2 regions of the Microbacterium wangyouchuni genome follow, and region 2 is predicted to be linked to the other one. Evidence: riboswitches for the same ligand, from Rfam matches in the RefSeq annotation. Region 2 holds a riboswitch; the other holds the start of a gene.

Region 1 (3,403 bases), on a different contig from region 2:
GGTCGTCACGCCTTCTGCGGCATCCACGCTGACCGTGTATGCGGTGGAGCGGGCATCCTCATTGGCTTCGACCATGGGAGGCAGGTTGAGGGTGTCGGCGAGATCTGCGGGCATGGGTGCGCAGATGAAACCGGATGACCAGCGCACTGTCCAGGCGACCCACTCGGGGGTGGCGAGCTCTGCGGAGAGGATGACGTCACCCTCGTTCTCACGGTTCTCGTCGTCGGCGACGATGACGGGACGCCCTGCGCGCAGAGACGTGAGAGCTTCTTCGATGGTGGCAAGGCTCATCGCGAGCCTCCTTCCGAGACAGCCCGGAACGCGAGGAGGCGTTCAACATGGCGGGCGAGGATGTCAGTTTCGAGATTGACGCGGTCGCCGACGGCGCGGGTTCCGAGCGTGGTGGCGGTGAGGGTTTCCGGGATGAGCGAGATTTCGAACCAGTGCGACGCGGTCAGTGAAGGGTCTGACACCGCACTCACCGTGAGGGATGTGCCATCCACCGAGATCGAACCCTTGTCGACGACCAGCGGTGCAAGCTCGGCCGGCAGCGAGACACGCAGAACGCTCCATTCGACGCCAGGACGCACCTCCAGAACTTCGCCCGTGCCGTCGACATGTCCCTGGACGATATGGCCGCCGAGACGTGCACCGACGGGCATCGCCTTTTCAACGTTGACGCTGGTGCCGACGGATACTGTCGCAAGCGCCGATACGTCGAGCGTCTGCTTCATCACATCCGCGGCGAAGGAGTCTGAGGTCGACTCGACCACGGTGAGGCAGACGCCGGAGACCGCGATCGACTCGCCGTGCACAGCATCCTGAACAGCGCGCGGCGCTCGCACTGTCAACCGCCAGCCGTCACCAGACGGGGCGATGGCAGTGATCTCGCCGATCTCTTCGATGATTCCGGTGAACATCAGCGGACTCCCTTGCTCTGCGGTTCTGGGGCGGTCGGGTGCGCGATCGCCAAGAGATCGGCGCCGAGCGGCACCCACTCGTCGATCGTCAGACGGCGGGCGGCATCGATCGTCGGCACGCCGATGTCAGTCAGCGCCAGGCGATCGCCACCCAGCAGGACCGGGGCGATGTAGGCGAGCACACGATCAGCGAGGCCAGCGGCGATGAACGCGCTAGCCAGCGTCGGGCCGCCCTCGATGAACACGCTCTGGATGCCGCGAGCATGCAGGTCGCGGACCACGACGTGCAGATCGCGGGTGCTGAAGAAGAGTGGATCGTGCGGGTGGCGGTGCACGGCAGCATCCGGTGGTGTCGCGCGGGACCCGATGACGACGGGGATCGGCTGATGCGCGTACAGGGTGTCGCCGTCACGTGCGGTGAGGGCCGGATCATCGGCGAGCACGGTGCCGGTGCCGACCACGATCGCGTCGGCCTCGGCCCGGCGGCGGTGCACATCGGCGCGTGCATCCGGGCCCGTGATCCACTGACTGGTGCCATCGGTCGCAGCCGCGCGTCCGTCCAGGCTCTGCGCCCATTTCACGGTGATGTGCGGGCGGCCCGCACGCTGAGCGGTCAACCAATCGGAGATCACCGCGCGGGCGGCGTCTGTCTGTTCGCCGGAATCAACATCCACACCGGCATCGCGCAACCTGTCGGCGCCGCCACCGGATGTGGCACCGGGATCATCCAGCGCGTAGACGACGCGGCTGATCCCTGCTTCGATGAGCGCCAGGGCGCAGGGGCCGGTGCGGCCGGTGTGGTTGCAGGGTTCGAGGGTGACGACGGCGGTTGCGCCGCGAGCCGCACCGGGCGGCAACTGCGACAGCGCGTCGACTTCGGCGTGCGGAGTGCCGGCACCACGGTGCCGGCCTTCGGCGATGATGTCGCCGGCGGGGGAGAGGATCACAGCCCCGACCTGCGGGTTGATCCCGCGGGGTCCGAGGGCGGCGAGCTCAAGCGCACGCGTCATCGCGCGGCGCTCTGCGTCGTTCACTGCCATCCGTCGTCCTTCGGTTTTCCTCCGGGGATGATAGACGGCGCGCTCTCGCGCATCGTGCTGCCTCCCTTCCGGACTAGCGAGATTTCTCTCGCATCACCGTCGGTCCCGGAATTCCACCGGATCGGCATCTGAATATCTCAGACACTCGCGGACTGTCACCGCCGGTTCGGATTCACACCGACCCCGGAGCACGTTGATGCTCAGTGTACTCAACGCGTGGACGCACATTTCATTCCGCGTCGGGCAGAGAGGATTTGCGCCTATGTCACTTGAGTAGCCGTGACAGCCTGCGGTCCGCGAGGATCTTGCCCCCGGTCTGGCAGGTGGGGCAGTACTCCAGCGAACGCTCGGCGAAGAACACACTGCGCACCTCATCGCCGCAGACCGGACACGCCTCGCCGCGGCGCGCGTGCACCCGGAACCCCGCGCGTTTGGCGTCCTTGAGGTCGGCCGGTGGTTTTCCGGATGCTGCGGCGACAGCATCCGTCAGCGTCGTCTGCATCGCACGGAACAGACGATCGATCTCTTCATCGGCCAGTGTTGCGGCGATCGCGTACGGCGACATGCGCGCGGCGTGCAGAATCTCGTCGGAGTAGGCGTTTCCGATGCCCGCGATCACCGATTGATCGCGCAGCAGTCCTTTGATCTGCGTGCGGCGCCCCGCAATCAGCGTGGCGAAGGTGTCTCGGGTGAACGATTCCCTCAGCGGATCCGGTCCGAGCCGCGCAATGCCGGGAACGTCTGCGGGATCTCGCACCACGGAGACGGCGAGTGACTTCTTCGTGCCGGCCTCGGTGAGATCGAACCCACTGCCGTCGTCGAGGGCGACACGCAGCGCAATCGGAGATCTTCCGGGTCTGATCACTGTTGATGGCAGCTTCTCGTACCAGCGCAGCCAACCAGCTTTGGCGAGGTGGAAGACCAGATGCAGATCCTCACCGCAGGAGAGCACGACGAACTTGCCGTACCGCGTGGCGGCTGTGACTGCTGCCCCCTCCAGCGCGGTATTCGGCGGATCATACGTTTTGAGAGCTGCGATCTCTCCGACGCTCGTGCGCGTGATCGTCCGTCCGACGGTGCGCTCGCCGAGGAAAGTGACGAGCCCGTGGACTTCCGGCATCTCCGGCATGGCATCATCCTGCCATCGGTATCCGACGCTCGAAAGGTCAGCCGCGGCCGGAACTCTCCCGCACGATCAGTTCGTAGCCGATGTCGACGTTGGTCGGTTCGAGAGTGTCATCATCGAGAAGCGCGAGCAGGGAATCGACGGCCCGATCGGCGATGGCCTGCTTGTCCGGGGCGATCGTGGTCAGCGATGGCACCGAGAATTCGGCCTCCTGCACATCGTCGATCGAGGTGATCGCGACGTCTTCCGGCACCCGCACGCCCATGTTCGCGAAGGCGCGGATGGCGCCGAACGCCAGCATGTCGGTGAAGCAGACG
Region 2 (3,403 bases):
GATGCTGCCGAGGTGTTGCGGCGAACGCTTCTTGTCGACGGGTATGCCGCCCGCCGGTACGTCACCGCGGCCACTGCCGTGCACCGGGAGTTCGACATCACATCGGGCGGGCTGCTGCCGGGGCGGTTTCCCCAGCTGGCCGCAGCGCTGGCTGATGGGGCGATGTCAGTGAGCGGGTTCTTGGCCTGCACGGTGCCACTGCAAAAAGCCGCGCGGATCGGGCTCGCCGATCGCTTGGCCGCAGATGCGGTGCTTGCGCGGTTCGCGACTGGGCTCCCGCTGGACGGCGATGGTGGTGATGACGCGGACGGTGGCGCGGACGGTGGCGCGGACGGTGGCGCGGACAGTGCCGCGCGCGGTGACGGTGGCGAGAGCGCACCGCCGCCGACGACCGATGAGTTGGCCGGACTCACCGCGCACATCATCGCCCGCCTCGACCCGGACGGCGCCGAGCCGAAAGACCGTGCGGGCAAGCGACGCCGCTACTTCACGATCGGACGCCTGCGGGACGGATCCGTGCCCGTGCGCGGCGAGCTGCTCCCGGAGGTCGCCGCACAGCTGGAGAAGCTGGTCGACAGCCTGATGAACCCGAAAGCGGATGACGAGGCTCGCGCTGGAGGTCCCGTGCGATTCCGCCCCTCCGACGACGACGTGAGTGATGACGAGGGCAGTAATGACGCTGACGCCGACCCCGAGGCCGAATACAGCGCCACGCCTGCTGCCGCGACCGCCGATGATGATGCGGGGCTCTTCGACCGCGCCGATGGCCTCCCGGCTCACAAAGCCGCATCGCCTCCACCTGAGGCGGCCGATCTGCGCACGCATGCGCAGAAGCGGCACGACGCGTTCGCGAGCATCGTGATGGTCGCCGCAGCATCCGGAGGCATGCCCACACTCAGCGGCGCTGCGCCAACCCTCGTCGTGTCCGTACGCGACGAAGACTTCGCCAACCGCACCGGGCGAGCCACCGTGGAGGGCGCCGGATACGACGTCCCCCTCGGCGCCGCCGACCATGCGGCATGTGCAGGCGGGGTCGAACGAGTGCTCTTCGACGAGCATGGCGCGATCGTCGCGATCAGCACCAGTGCGCGCATTTTCACCGGCCGTCAACGCCAGGCAATCGTGCTCCGCGACCGAAAATGCCTCATTCCCGGGTGTGACATCCGTGCGGAATGGTGCGAGATCCATCATGTGATCGAACACGCCCGCGGCGGGCCGACCCACACAAGCAACGGTGTTCCCCTGTGCTGGCATCACCACCGCACCCTGGATGAGCAAATCTGGCAGGTTCGCATGCGCAACGGGGTGCCCGAAGTCCGCGGTCCCACCTGGTGGGATCCCTACGGAAAATGGCGATCGCCCCACCTGGACTATCGAGCCGTCGACGAAGCCCTCGACACCGAGCGCGTCGCCGCGTGGGCCACCTGGTGAGTGCTCACACGCCCCATCAGGGTATTGTTCCGAGTGAACACACACGTGCTCCGGGGTCGGTGTAATTCCGAACCGGCGGTCATAGTCCGCGACCCGAAGCCCTCCGGGGCCGAGGTTGAACCGGTGAAATTCCGGTACCGACAGTCACAGTCTGGATGGGAGAAGCACGATGGTCGACATTTCGCGGTGACGCGAGAGATCGACCCTCATCACCCTCGGCAGCACCGACGCCGAGAGGATGACCGTGGAACTTCTGCGCTGGCTCGTTGACGCCTTCAACTCCCAATGGATGCTGCCCGGCGGGCAAACACTGCTGATCCGCGAGGTCGTCGGCAACATCTTCGGTCTCGCAAGCGCGCTCGGCGGCATGCGCCGCAGAATCTGGGCTTGGCCCGTCGGCATCGTCGGAAACCTGCTGCTTCTGACAGTGTTCCTCGGGTCGATCCTCAGCCCCGAGCACTCCCTGCCGAATCTGCTCGGTCAGGCCGGACGCCAGGTCATGTTCATCGCGGTCGCGATCTACGGCTGGATCCGCTGGCGCCAGGCGAGAGCCGACAACGGTCAGGTGACCCCACGCTGGGCGCCGAGCGGTGCGCGCATCGGTCTCGTCCTCGTCATGGTGCTCGGTACCCTCGCCCTCACGCCGCTGTTCCGCGTGCTCGGATCATACGAACCGGTGTGGGCGGATGCCTGGACCTTTGTCGGTTCACTCCTGGCGACGTACGGCATGGCCAAGGGGTGGACGGAGTTCTGGCTCATCTGGGTGGCGGTCGACATCGTCGGCGTACCCCTGCTGTTCAGCGCCGGTTACTACGCCACCGGGTTCATGTACGTCTTCTACGGCGTCTTCACCGCGGTCGGCTTCGTCGTCTGGTGGCGAGCGCACACGAACGCCAAACCGAAGATCGACACGATCATGCCGGATCCCCGCGTGGTCGAAGTGGAGGACAATAGGGACTGATGTTCGACAGCCCCCTTTCCGCGTCTGCCTACGAGGTTCTCGGCGTCGACCCGACGGCGACAGACGATGAGCTGCGTCGCGCGTACCGGCTGAGGCTGCGTCAGACGCACCCAGACACCGGCGGTGATGCCGCCGACTTCATCCAGGTGCAGCGCGCCTGGGATCTCATCGGCACCCCCGAGGGCCGCGCCGCATATGACCGCGGGCACGGTTTCTCGGCAGCATCCGATGAACCGAGCTGGGACGGCTGGCAGCCGCCCCGCCCGCAGACCGACACGCGTCCGCGCGCTCGCTCGTACGGACATCCGGGAGGCTGGCGACGCGAGCGCTACCTGCGACTGATCCGCGAGTGGGCGGGCCACGGCGTCGACGTGCCCGACCCCTATGAGCCGGCGCTGGTGCGATCCGCGCCGCGCGAGGTGCGGCGACTGCTCGCCGACGCCCTCGCCGAGGAGGAGACTGCGCGCACCGTCTCGGATCTCGGCATGGGGTTCACCGTGTGGCACGACGTTCAAGCGGGGGCGGATGCCGATGCCAAGCTCGACCACGTGGTGCTCAGCCCGTCCGGGCTCTACGGCATCCTGTCGGAGGATTTCAGCGAGGTCGTGCGGTTCCGTCGTGGCGAGATCATCGGACGCGGCGTGGACGGTCGGGCGCCAGTGGCGACCCTGCTCGCCCGCATGCGCGTGATCGCCAAGGCCGCGCGCGTGCGCTTCGGCGGGGCGATCGTGGTGCTGCCGGATGACGATCTCGAGCAGGCGATCAACGAGCTCGGCAAGGTGCGTGGCATCCCGGTGGTCGTCGTGCGGCGCAGCGCGCTGGCGACCGTACTCCGCCGCGGCGTGCCGGGTGCGCGCGACATCGGCGGCAACGAACTGTTCGATGTGCGCACCCGACTGCAGCAGACCGTGCGGTTCGTGTGAGGGTCACATCCTCCCGGGCTCTCGCCACGATCGAGGCGAAGGCAGCATCCGCCGGGTTCGCGCTCGATGATACGCAGCGCGAGCTGAT

What was found. Region 2 has a riboswitch for FMN ahead of pnuC (nicotinamide riboside transporter PnuC). Riboswitches for the same ligand answer to the same signal wherever they lie in the genome.
Region 1: it holds a riboswitch for FMN, as region 2 does, so the genes downstream of both, ribD (bifunctional diaminohydroxyphosphoribosylaminopyrimidine deaminase/5-amino-6-(5-phosphoribosylamino)uracil reductase RibD) here and pnuC (nicotinamide riboside transporter PnuC) in region 2, are expected to answer to the same signal.

What each region holds. Positions count from the first base shown of each region.
Region 1 covers NZ_JBPTMA010000002.1:264,201-267,603, forward strand. The annotation lists gene ribA (GTP cyclohydrolase II) at 1-291, opposite strand, end outside; gene ACSS7Z_RS04580 (riboflavin synthase) at 288-920, opposite strand; gene ribD (bifunctional diaminohydroxyphosphoribosylaminopyrimidine deaminase/5-amino-6-(5-phosphoribosylamino)uracil reductase RibD) at 920-1,960, opposite strand; FMN riboswitch at 2,012-2,155, opposite strand; gene ACSS7Z_RS04590 (Fpg/Nei family DNA glycosylase) at 2,226-3,089, opposite strand; gene ACSS7Z_RS04595 (LacI family DNA-binding transcriptional regulator) at 3,127-3,403, opposite strand, start outside.
Region 2 covers NZ_JBPTMA010000003.1:22,377-25,779, reverse strand. The annotation lists gene ACSS7Z_RS06775 (HNH endonuclease signature motif containing protein) at 1-1,431, shown strand, start outside; FMN riboswitch at 1,474-1,602, shown strand; gene pnuC (nicotinamide riboside transporter PnuC) at 1,676-2,392, shown strand; gene ACSS7Z_RS06765 (J domain-containing protein) at 2,392-3,315, shown strand; gene zapE (cell division protein ZapE) at 3,312-3,403, shown strand, end outside.